Regions from separate parts of the Nonomuraea sp. N2-4H genome, predicted to be linked through region 2. Evidence: riboswitches for the same ligand, from Rfam matches in the RefSeq annotation. Region 2 holds a riboswitch; the other holds the start of a gene.
What was found. A riboswitch is a leader RNA that binds a small molecule or an ion and turns the genes downstream of it on or off. The one in region 2 is predicted to bind cyclic di-AMP.
Positions count from the first base shown of each region.

Region 1 (5,583 bases), 1.8 Mb from region 2:
GGCGCCGCGGCCGAGATGGGGGACCTGCTCGGCGGGCTGCTCCCCGAACGGCTCGCCGCCGGCTACGCGGTCTTCCTCAGCCGGGGCGAGTGCCCGGAGGAGGAGGCGGCCGGGCGTGCCGGATCCCGCGCGGTGCTGGACGAGCTGATCGCCCGCGGCCTCGTCCACCGGGTCGTCTACGCGTCCTCGGCCGCCATCCGGCCCACCGACCCCGCCCTGGCCTTCCGCGACATCATCCACGATCTGCAGCGGCGGCTGATCGAATCGAGCGACCGCCTCGCCGCCGCCTACGGCTGGCTCAACGACGTCCAGCGGATCTTCGCCCGGCGGGCCATCGAGCAGGCCCCCGAGGAGGCCATCAGGATCGTGACCGACAAGGAGGAGATCCACTCCCTGTCGCTGTCGATCATCAACTCGGCGCAGTCCGACTTCCTCGGCCTGCACACCTGGCGCTTCGAGAGGCCGCTGCGCAAGGAGAGCTCGGCCCAGCCGCCGCGCGGCGTGATCTCCCGCAACGTCCGCTGCCGGTCGATCTACTCCACGGAGTACTTCGAGAACGAGGTCGGCCACCACGTGATCCAGAGCTCCATCGCCGAGGGCGAGGAGGTGCGGATCATCCGCAGGCTGCCGATGAAGATGAAGCTCGTCGATGAAGAGGTCGCGATGCTCCCGCTGACGCCCACGGGCGCCGACGGGATCGCCCTGGTCAAGGCCCCCGTCATCGTCAAAGCGCTGCGGCAGTACTTCGAGCTGCTGTGGGACAGGGCCACGCCCGTCGCCGCGCCCGGCCGGGCCGGGGCCGTCCCCGTGCCCTCGGCCCGCGGCGGGCCCACCGAGCTGCAGCTCCGCCTGGTCGGGATGATGGCGCTCGGGCTCAAGGACGAGTCGATCGCCAACCGCACCGGCATGAGCCTGCGCACCGTACGCCGCCACATCTCCACGATCATGGAGATGCTCTCGGCGGAGACCCGCTTCGCCGCCGGCGTCATGGCCGCCAAGCGCGGCTGGATCAAGTGAGCGGGCCGGGTCAGGTTTTCCCGAGGTCGGTGAGGGTGTCGTCGGCCCATTGGAGGCCGGCGCGGGCCAGGGCGAGGCCCAAAGCGTGGGCGTGGCGGCCGAACCGGCCGGGCCGCAGGGCCTCCAGCTTCTCCAGCTGCGCCTGGTAGCGGGCCCTGATGCGCTCGACGACGGCGATCGCCTGATCGCGCTCCATCAGGTGGAGGAGGAACGCCTGGAGCGCGATCTCGCTGCGTGCGGGCAGCACGGGGTGGTGCTCCTCCATCCACGTGCGCAGCTCGCGCTCACCTTCGGGCGTGATCGCGTAGATCTTGCGCCCTCTCGCGCCCTCCGCCTCGACGGTCACGAGCCCGTCGGCGGCCATCTTCACCAGCTCGGGATAGATCTGCGTGTGCCCCGCCTGCCAGACGTGGTTGAGCGAGCCGTCGAACGTCTTGGCCAGGTCGTAGCCGCTGGCGGGGCCGACGGTCGAGAGCAGTCCGAGCAGCGCGATCCGTAGGGACATGGCCGCCAGCATATCGAAGGCTTGACATGTAAAGACTTACATATCACTCTTCACATGTGAGCAATGACAAAAAGGGTGACGGCATCCTCCTGTTCGCCGTCCTCGGCGGCATGTTCCTGGCGATGCTGGACCAGACGATCGTGGGTACGGCGCTGCCGCGCATCGTGGCCGAGCTGGGCGGCGGCACGCTCTACACGTGGGCGGTGACCGCCTACCTGCTGACCTCCACGGTCACCGTGCCGCTGTACGGCAGGCTGTCGGACCAGCACGGCAGGAAGCCGCTGCTGCTGACCGGCATGGTGGTGTTCCTGATCGGTTCGGCGCTGTGCGGGGCCGCGCAGGACATGACGCAGCTCATCGTCTTCCGCGCGCTCCAGGGGCTCGGCGCGGGAGCGCTGATGCCGCTGTCCCTGGCGCTGGTGATGGAGATGTTCCCGCCCGCGTCCGGCGGCGCCCGCGTCCAGGGGGCCATCGGCGCCGTGATGGGGCTGACGTACCTGGCGGGGCCGTTCCTCGGCGGGATCTTCACCGACCAGGCGAGCTGGCGCTGGGCCTTCTACGTGAACGTGCCGATCGGCGTCGTGCTGGTGGCGATCATCGTGCTGCGGCTGCCGTACCGGCCGGGCACCGGCGGCGGCCGGCCCGACTACGCCGGCATCGCGGTCTTCACCCTGGCGGTCACCTCGCTGCTGCTGGGCCTGACCGAGAAGGGGCTGGACGGCCACACCTGGACCGACGCCGCCGTGGCCGGGCCGATCCTGCTGGCGCTCGCGCTGCTGGCCGTCTTCGTGGCGGTCGAGCGGCGGGCGGCGAGCCCCATCATGCCGCTGGAGCTGTTCGCCAACCGCTCGTACACGCTGGTCAACCTCACCTCGTTCGTCACGGCCTTCTCCATGTACGCGGGCGTCGTCTTCCTGCCCCGTTACTTCCAGGAGGCGCTAGGCGCCAGCGCCACCGCCTCGGGCCTGCGCATCTACCCGCTGACGCTGGGCATGGCCGCGGGCAGCGTGCTCATGGGCGCGCTGATGTCGAAGAGCGGCCGGTACAAGCCGTGGCTGCTGGTCTCGCCGTTCCTGCTGGCCGCGGGCGCGCTGCTGTGCCTCAACCTCTCCGTGGACAGCGCGGGCGTGGCGGTCGCCCTGTGGATGCTGCCTCTGGGGCTCGGCATGGGGCCGATGCTGTCCGGGCTGACGGTGGCCGCGCAGCAGTCGGTGGAGCCGCGGCACCTCGGTACCGCCTCGGCGAACCTGACCTTCTTCCGGCAGATCGGCGGCTCGGTGGCGCTGGCCATCGGCGGCACGCTGTATTCGGCGGAGTTCGCCGCGAGCGTACCCGTGGCGGGCGAGGCCGCCGCGCACGCCTCCGCCGCCGCACTGGTCGTGCCGTCACTCGGCGTGACGGGCGCGGTGATCGCACTGGTCGCGCTGGCCGCCCTGCCGGACCGGCGGCTCACCCGCCCGGGAGCGCCTGCCCGGCCGCAGGAGAGCGCGGTGGAGGCCGGTTTCGCGTCATGAACGGCACCATGCGAAGCTGTCAGTATCCCCAACACCATGGAGGTCCTCATGGCGGATACACCGGAGCCGGAAGTCAGCGAGACTCCCGAGGACGAGATGAAGCGCAAGTTCCGCGAGGCGCTCGAACGCAAGCGCAATCAGCAGGCGGGCTCAGGCGCGGGTGGCAGGGGCTTCGATCCATCGAAGATTCACGGGACGCACGGTCCGGCCGCCAGCAAGAGATCGTTCAGGCGTAAGAGCGGCGGCTGAGAAAGCGAAATCCCAAGGGGCACGGCATGCCGTGCCCCTTTCGCATTTCATTCCCGCCGAAGGTAGATCTTTTGTCCGATTCGTGGTGAAACGTTTGCGGGTGTCCGATCCCGTCGTTAGAGTGTTCGCCATTACCAGCCGGTGACCTAGTCCTTACCCAAGACGGACGACCGGCTGGCGCCGAATCCCGAACCTTTCGGGAACCGGGGAACCACCCTCCCCTTGGGGTGAATCCGGCCCCCGTGGCCGGTAGGGCAACTCCACCGCCCGAACCCGTCAGCTAACCCGGTAGGCGTGATGGAGAGGATTGCGTATCACATGTGTCACCAGCGTGTCGTACTCGCGGACCGCTTCGTGTTGACGGCCGCCTGCTGAGCGGCCCCCTTCCCCAGGCTCATCATTTGCGCCGCGCGTAGCGCGCGGGTGCTCTGCCCCGCTGCGCCCATTTCCCCCGAGAGCCCGGCGTAACTCCCCCTGTCCCCTCGTGAAGGGTTAGCTGCTTCATGTCTGCCCGTTTTGGCCTGCGTTCCCTCGCCTCGCTGACCGCCTGCTGCGCGGTCGGCATGACCATCGCCGGCACGGCGGCCCATGCCGACACCAAAGACGAAAAGATCCTGCTCAAGGGCTCGACCACGGCGTCCTACTTCTGGGACGACGGCTCCGGCCGGGCCGGTGACACGGGGCTGCCGGCCAGCGGCAAGCCCATGCAGAAGGGTCTTGCGGCCAGCCCGAGCTGGCCGCTGATGACCGAGGGATACGTGGTCTACAAGGGCAAGAAGGCGCCCTTCTTCGTCGGCGACCGTGGTCCCGGCGAGCCCTCCAATCGCGGCATCATGCTCGACCTCGACGCCAAGACGTTCGCCGAGCTGACCGGCGGCACGTTCAACCCGAACACGCTGCACGTCGACGGCATCGGCGGCCAGGGCCACATCAAGGTCGAGTACGTCATCACCAAGTGGGGCCCCGGCGTGGGCAAGAAGAACCACCCGGTGCCGTTCTCGACCGGCGCCTGGTCCAGGCGCGACAGGAACCCCGCGCCCCCGCCCGAACAGGACGAGCAGGACCAGCAGGCCGGCGGCCGCTCGGTACCCGCCGCGCGCTGACCCGGCGTCCACGCCGTCCGCTGACGCGCACGTCCCCGTCCCCGTGCGGCGTCGCGGATGTGCGCGATCGCCGCGCCGGCGTGCCTTCCCCTCCGCGCGCCGGCGCGGCGATTCGCGGCAACGGATCCGGCGCGGGCCTGTCATGGCGGCTCGCCGGCGTGCTGCGCGCGTTTCGCGCGCTATTGGCGGACGAATGCCCGCTTTACGGACCGCAACCAGAATGACATTCTGATCGGCGTGACGACCCGTGTAGCCGCAAACGGCATTGAGATCGCCTACGACAGCTTCGGCTCACCCACAGGGCGGCCGCTCCTCCTGATCATGGGGCTCGGCGCCCAGCTCATCCAGTGGGACGAAGGGCTCTGCCGGCTCCTCGCGGAGCAGGGACACCACGTCGTACGGTTCGACAACCGCGACGTGGGCCTGTCCACGCACTTCCACGACGCGGGCGTGCCCCGGCCGGGGGAGCCCGCGCCGTACCGGCTGGAGGACATGGCCGACGACACCGCCGCGCTCATGGACGCCATCGGCTGGCCGTCCGCGCACGTCGTGGGCGCCTCGATGGGCGGCATGATCGCCCAGACGCTGGCGATCAGGCACCCCGAGCGGGTGCGGACGCTCACCTCGATCATGTCCACGCCGGGACCCGACGTCGCCCCGCCCACCCCCGAGGCGATCACGGCGCTGATCACCCCGCCGCCGAAGGACCGCGCCGGGGTGATCGACCAGTCGGTGGCGACCTGGTCGACGATCGGCTCGCCGGGCTACGAGATGGACGAAGAGGCCGTCAGGGAGCGGGCCGGGCTGGCCTACGACCGCTGCTTCGACCCCGCGGGCACGGCCCGGCAGTTCGCGGCGATCAGGGCGTCGGGCGACCGTACGGAGGCGCTGGCGAACGTCCGCGTCCCCACGCTGGTGATCCACGGCGAGGCCGACCCGCTGATCCCGGTGGCCGGCGGCCGCGCCACGGCGGAGGCGGTGCCGGGGGCGCGGCTGGTGACGTACCCGGGGATGGGGCACGACCTGCCGAAGGCCCTCTGGCCCGGCATCGTCGCCGAGATCACCAAGCTGACCTCGGCCTGACCACCGGCCGGCGGCCCGCAACCCTGCGCCCCGGGCCGCCGGCCGCTCCCCGCCTGCCCGCGCCGCCCGCCGCTCCCCGCCCGGCCGTGCCGCCGTTTCAAGCTCACCCGCG
Region 1 is NZ_CP147987.1:392,322-397,904, forward strand. It holds gene WBK31_RS01820 (hypothetical protein) at 1-1,017, shown strand, start outside; gene WBK31_RS01825 (PadR family transcriptional regulator) at 1,028-1,522, opposite strand; gene WBK31_RS01830 (MDR family MFS transporter) at 1,579-3,036, shown strand; gene WBK31_RS01835 (DUF5302 domain-containing protein) at 3,073-3,285, shown strand; cyclic di-AMP (ydaO/yuaA leader) riboswitch at 3,454-3,595, shown strand; gene WBK31_RS01840 (hypothetical protein) at 3,789-4,388, shown strand; gene WBK31_RS01845 (alpha/beta fold hydrolase) at 4,626-5,471, shown strand.
Region 1: linked by a shared signal. The riboswitch ahead of WBK31_RS01840 (hypothetical protein) and the one ahead of WBK31_RS09900 (glycoside hydrolase family 25 protein) in region 2 are both predicted to bind cyclic di-AMP.

Region 2 (5,583 bases):
CTGTCGGAGAAGGGCCGCCGCCACCTGGCCCGTACGCTGACCAGGCTCGGTGCGCGCATGCACGAGGGCACGCGTGTGGAGAGCGTCGGGCCTGACGGGGTGCGTACGGACCAGGGCGTGCTGGCGGCGGATGTCGTGGTGTGGGCGGGGTCGTTCCGTGTGCCCGAGCTGGCCGCCGAGGCCGGGCTGGCCGTGGACGACCGCGGCCGGGTGGTGGTGGACGAGACGCTGCGTTCGGTGTCGCACCCCGACGTGTACGCCGTGGGCGACGCGGCCGCCGTGCAGCTGCCGAGCGGAACGCACCGGATGTCGTGCGCCGCGGGCATGCCGATCGCCGCGCACGCCGCCGATGTGATCAACGCCAGGGCCGCGGGGCGGCCCGCCGAGCCGTTCCGGTTCCGCTACCTGCTGCAGTGCGTCAGCCTGGGCCGGCGGGACGGGCTCGTTCAGTTCGTCCACGGTGACGACTCGCCGAAGGAGCGGATCCTGAGCGGGCGTACCGCGGCGTGGGTGAAGGAGCAGATCTGCCGGTTCACGGTCACGGCGCTGAAGATGGAGCGCCGTCGTCCCGGCACCTACATGTGGGCGAAGGGTCCGGCGCGTCGGAAGGCTGTCGCGGACGGCCGGGTGGAGGCCCGCCGTAGCGACGCGACGGCCGCCCGTTGATCGGGCCGCACGTTTTACGCTGCGGCGTAGCTGCCCTGGAGGATCTCGTCGATCACGGAAGGGCCGGACGGCTTCCAGCCGTACAACCGCTCGGCCCGCGAGGGGTCGAGGGGCGTGGAGCTGGTGAGCGCGAGCGCCATGGGGCCGAAGGACTTCATGGCCTCGTCGAGGGGCAGCGAGACGGCGCGCGCCCCCGTGAGGGTGGCGACCGCCTCGGCCATGTCGCGGATGGCCGTGCCGGTGCGGGTGGCGGCGTTGACGATGCCGCCACCCTCCTCCCTGGTGACGACGGCGGCGTAGAGGGCGGCGAGGTCGTCCACGTGGACGGTGGACCAGGTGTTGGCGCCGTCGCCGACGTACGTGACGACGCCCTGCTGCCGAGCCTGGCCGATCATGAGCTGGAGCAGGGTGGTGCCGCCACGCCCGTAGATCATGCCGGCCCTGACGACGGTGGTGGCGAGGTTCGTGGCGGCGAGCACGCGGCGCTCGCCGAGGTATTTGTGCGGCTGCCTGGCGGTCTGCTCGCTGACCTCCTCGTCCTCGGTGACCGGCCTGCCCTTGGTGTCGGGGTAGACCAGGCCGGTGCTGGTGTAGACGAAGGGGCGGCCGTCGGGAAGCCCGGACAGGAGCGCGTCGAGCGCCGGCTGCTCGACGTTCTGCATGTCCCGGTCGCCGTAGTCGACGGCGGCGTGCACGACGGCGTCGCTGCGGGCGGCGGCCTCGTGGAGGACGCCGGTGTCCGACAGGCTGCCCGCGACGGGGGTGGCGCCCAGCTCGGAGACGCGGTCGCGGGCGCGGTCTGAACGGGCGAGGGCTTCGACGGTGTGACCGGCGGCGATGAGGTGCTCGGTGAGCGCGCCGCCGAAGTAGCCGCTGGCGCCGGTGATGAAGATGCGCATGGTCGTTCGCTTCCTTTCAACGGTCAGGAGACATCGCGAGGGCGGAGGCGGGCGTGCGCCCTTTCCGGCCTCTGCTTCGACCGTACCAGAAAAGCGGATGACTCATCCGAATCGACAATCTATCCGTTTGCTGTACGCGAAAAGGGGCCCGGCCTTCCGGCCGGGCCCCTGGACGGTCAGTCGTCGTCGCGGCGGCGACGCAGCTCGTGGCGGGCCTGGCGGCGCTCGCGACGGCGCGTCTCGCGACGGTAGAGGGCCCATTCGCGGCCCCCGTTCAGCCGGCCCTCACCGAACAGGAACGCATCGGTCGCCCTCAGGCGCCGGGAGAGCGAGGCGCTCTCGCGGTCGATCCGCTCGGGCAGCGTGCAGGCGCCGTCGCGGTGGTCGTGAACGGGCCGGCAGTACACCATCGGCGCGTCGGCCAGCTTCACCCACCAGGGCCGGGTCTTGTCGGTCTTGCTCATACGGTCACCTTTCGGCTCCGTGACGCCCCGGGATGGGGCCGTCAACAGACCGGGTGCACCGTGATCGCCTCCTCAACCTGGCGGGCACTTGCTTGATCCACGCTACGCCGGATCCCGGGCCGCGCGCGGGGGCCGTTATACAAGTAGCAAACCTGTCATACGAGTTGTGGGGAGCGCGGCGCGCGGTGGTCACCGAGGGCTACGACGTGGTGCTGGTCGGCGGCGGCGTCATGAGCGCCACCCTCGGCGTGCTGCTGCGCCGCGTTCAGCCGGACTGGTCGGTGCTGGCGCTGGAACGGCTCGACGGCCTCGGCCTGGAGAGCTCGTCGGCGTGGAACGACGCCGGCACGGGGCACGGGGGGTTGTGCGAGTTCAACTACACGCCGCTCACCGGCGACGGCTCGATCGACGTGACCGGCGCTATCAGGATCAGCGAGCAGTTCCAGCTCTCCCGCCAGCTCTGGGCGACGCTGGTGGAAGAGGGCACGCTCGGCGATCCGGCGGGCTTCATCCGGCCGGTGCCGCACTTTTCGTTCGCCCGGGGCGCGGCCGGGGCCGAGCACCTGCGGCTGCGTCACGCGGCGCTGCGCGGGCACCCGCTCTTCGAGGGCCTGGAGCTCGTACGCGACCGCGACGCCATGGCGGAGCTGCTGCCGCTGATGTTCGCCGGCCGCCCCGCGGGCGAGGAGGTGGCGCTGTGCCGCTCGCGCGGCGGCACCGACGTCGACTACGGCGTGCTGACCAGGCGGCTGTTCGCGGCACTCGAACGCGACGGTGTCGAGGTGCGGACCGGGCACGAGGTGCGCTCGCTCTCCCGTGACCGCAGGTCGTGGCGGCTGCGGGTGCGCGACCTGGCGGGCGAACGCGACTAGTTCTCGCCCCGCTTCCTCAAGCGCGGCCGCCTCACCGACCTGCCGGGCTCCATCACCCCCGGCAACCTGCCCACGCTGCTCGGCGCCGCCCACGCCGAGCGCGACATGCTGCGCTACCTCGTGGGGCAGCTCGCACAGACCGGCCGCGACCGGCTGCGGGCGCTGCGCGGGTTCGTCCCGCAGGCGCGGGCGGGCGACTGGGAGCCGATCACCGCGGGCCAGCGGGTGCAGGTGGTCAAGCCGGTGCACGGGCGCGGGTCGATCGCCGGGTTCGGCACCGAGGTGGTGACGTCGGCGTACGGCGGGCTGGCCGCCCTGCTCGGCGCATCCCCGGGCGCGTCCGCGTCCGTGGCGATCATGCTGGACGTGCTCGAACGCGCCTTCCCCGCCCGGCTGCCGGGCTGGCGGCCCGCTTTGCGCGAGCTTGTTCCGACGTACGGGATCGTGCTGTCCGACCAGCCCGGGCCGGCGCGGGAGACGGCCGGCAGGACGGCCAGGACGCTGGACCTGGACTGAGCAGAGCGAAAAACTTTACCTGTTCAGAAACCCCGGCGACATGGGGCTTACGGGCGGGTAACTCGCGCAATGCGAAGGTAATCCCTTTAGGATGCTTGCGGATACTTTTGCTAACTATGTACTTTTGCGGGTCGAGGGACGCCCACGCGTTACCTCGCATCTTTGACCGGACCGTACGCCTTCCCGATGGCGTGCGGCCGCCGAATCCGCGTTCTCGCGGAACCGGGGACCCACCTTTCCGGGGTGAATCGGACGCCCGCCCCTGGCGGCGTCCGTAGGGCACTTCCAGTCCCGAACCCGTCAGCTAACCCGGTAGGCGGCATGGAAGCAAGGAGTCAACCCCGCATGCCCAAGCTTGCCGACAACCGCAAGCGCCTCGGACTGGCGCTCGGCGGAGCCGTGCTCGCCGCCGTCACCGCCGTCACCGGCACCGCCCACGCCTCCACCGCCGACCACGGTGCCCCGCACGAGGCCACGCAGCACACCTCCCAGCACCAGGCTCGCTCCCTGACCTACGGTCTCGACATCTCCCACTACGAGCCGCAGTACGACTGGAGCTCCAGCTCCGCGCAGTTCGGCATCATCAAGGCCACGGAGGGCACCGACTTCGTCGACTCCTCCTTCGCCAGGCACTGGCGTGAGCTCGGCAGCAAGGGCATCGTGCGCGGCGCGTACCACTACGGCCACCCCGCCAACGACCCCATCGCAGACGCCAACCACTTCCTGGCCACGGTGAACTCCCAGCCCGCCAAGCCTGGCGACCTTCTGGTCCTGGACCTGGAGACCACTGACGGCAAGTCCGTCGAAGAGGTCAACGCCTGGGCCAAGGCGTGGCTGTCGTACGTGGAGAAGCAGACCGGCGTCAAGCCGATCTTCTACAGCGGCTGGAACTTCGCCAACACCTATGGCCACGGCCTGTCGCAGTACCCGCTGTGGGTCGCCCACTACAGCCGGGCCAAGGGCGCGGTCACCCCGCCGGCCGACTGGAAGACCTGGACGATCCACCAGTACACCGAAACGCCGATCGACCAGAACGTCTCTTCGCTGACGCCCGACCAGCTCCGCGCCCTCGGCCGCAAGTCCGCCTGACACGGACCCCCTCCCCCGCCGGTCCGCTGAACGCCCGGCGCGGAAACCCTCCCAGGGCTCGACCTGCGCGCCGGGCCCGCCCATGAAGCCGCGCGACGGTCCTGTTGCACGACAGGACCGTCGCGCGGCTTCTGCACGCAGACGGGCGGCCTCCTCGTGGCCTGTGTGAACGATCCGGGGGCCGTCAGGTGGCGGCAGCGGCGGCGACCCAATCCCCGTACCGGATCCCGCCGAGCCGTGCCTCACCCAGCGGAACGAGCGAGTGCTCGGCAAGCTCACTGCCGAAGTAGCGAGCGTCCGGATCGGCGACCACCTCGCGCGGGTCGCCCAGGGCGGCCAGCGCCTCGCGGAAGAACTCGTCCATCCTGACCCGCTCCGGCCCGGCGATCTCCATCCGGCCGTTGAGCGGCGGCCCCTCCGCGACCTCGCACAGCACCGCCGCCACGTCGTCCCCGGCGATCGGCTGGAACAGCACCGGCGCGATCCGCACCACTCCCCCATCGTCGGCCTCGTCGGCGATCCCCTTCACGAACTCGAAGAACTGCGTCGCGTGCACCAGCGAGAACGGGACGCCCGACTTCTCGATCAGCCGCTCCTGGGCGACCTTGGCCCGGAAATAGCCGTTGTCCGGTGAGCGTTCGGTACCGACGATGGACAGCGCGACGTGGTGCCCGACCTCCGCCTCCGACTCGGCGGCGAGCAGGTTGCCCGTGGAGGTTTCGAAGAAGCCGAGCACGGCGGCCGGTTCGAACGACGGCGCGTTCGACACGTCGACCACCACCTCCGCCCCTTCCAGCGCCTCGGCCAGCCCTTCGCCGGTGAGCGTGTTCACCCCGGTGCGCGGCGAGGCCGCCAGCGCCTCGTGGCCGTCCCGCGACAGCCTGTTCACCAGCTTCGATCCGATCAGGCCGGTCCCACCGACCACCACGACCCTCATGACGCGCCTCCTCGGAACGGTCCACGCCACCCTCCCCTCCGCGCCCGGCGCTAACCCCTCGCGGCGGCAAAGTCCCAGCGTGCTCATGCAGCAGGCGGCATGACGGCCATAAGACCCACTGACAACGAACGAAGGAACGA
Region 2 is NZ_CP147987.1:2,182,024-2,187,606, reverse strand. It holds gene WBK31_RS09925 (FAD-dependent oxidoreductase) at 1-666, shown strand, start outside; gene WBK31_RS09920 (NAD-dependent epimerase/dehydratase family protein) at 681-1,565, opposite strand; gene WBK31_RS09915 (hypothetical protein) at 1,742-2,029, opposite strand; gene WBK31_RS09910 (FAD-dependent oxidoreductase) at 2,215-2,901, shown strand; partial or broken gene WBK31_RS09905 (malate:quinone oxidoreductase) at 2,914-3,417, shown strand; cyclic di-AMP (ydaO/yuaA leader) riboswitch at 3,606-3,751, shown strand; gene WBK31_RS09900 (glycoside hydrolase family 25 protein) at 3,763-4,506, shown strand; gene WBK31_RS09895 (SDR family oxidoreductase) at 4,691-5,443, opposite strand.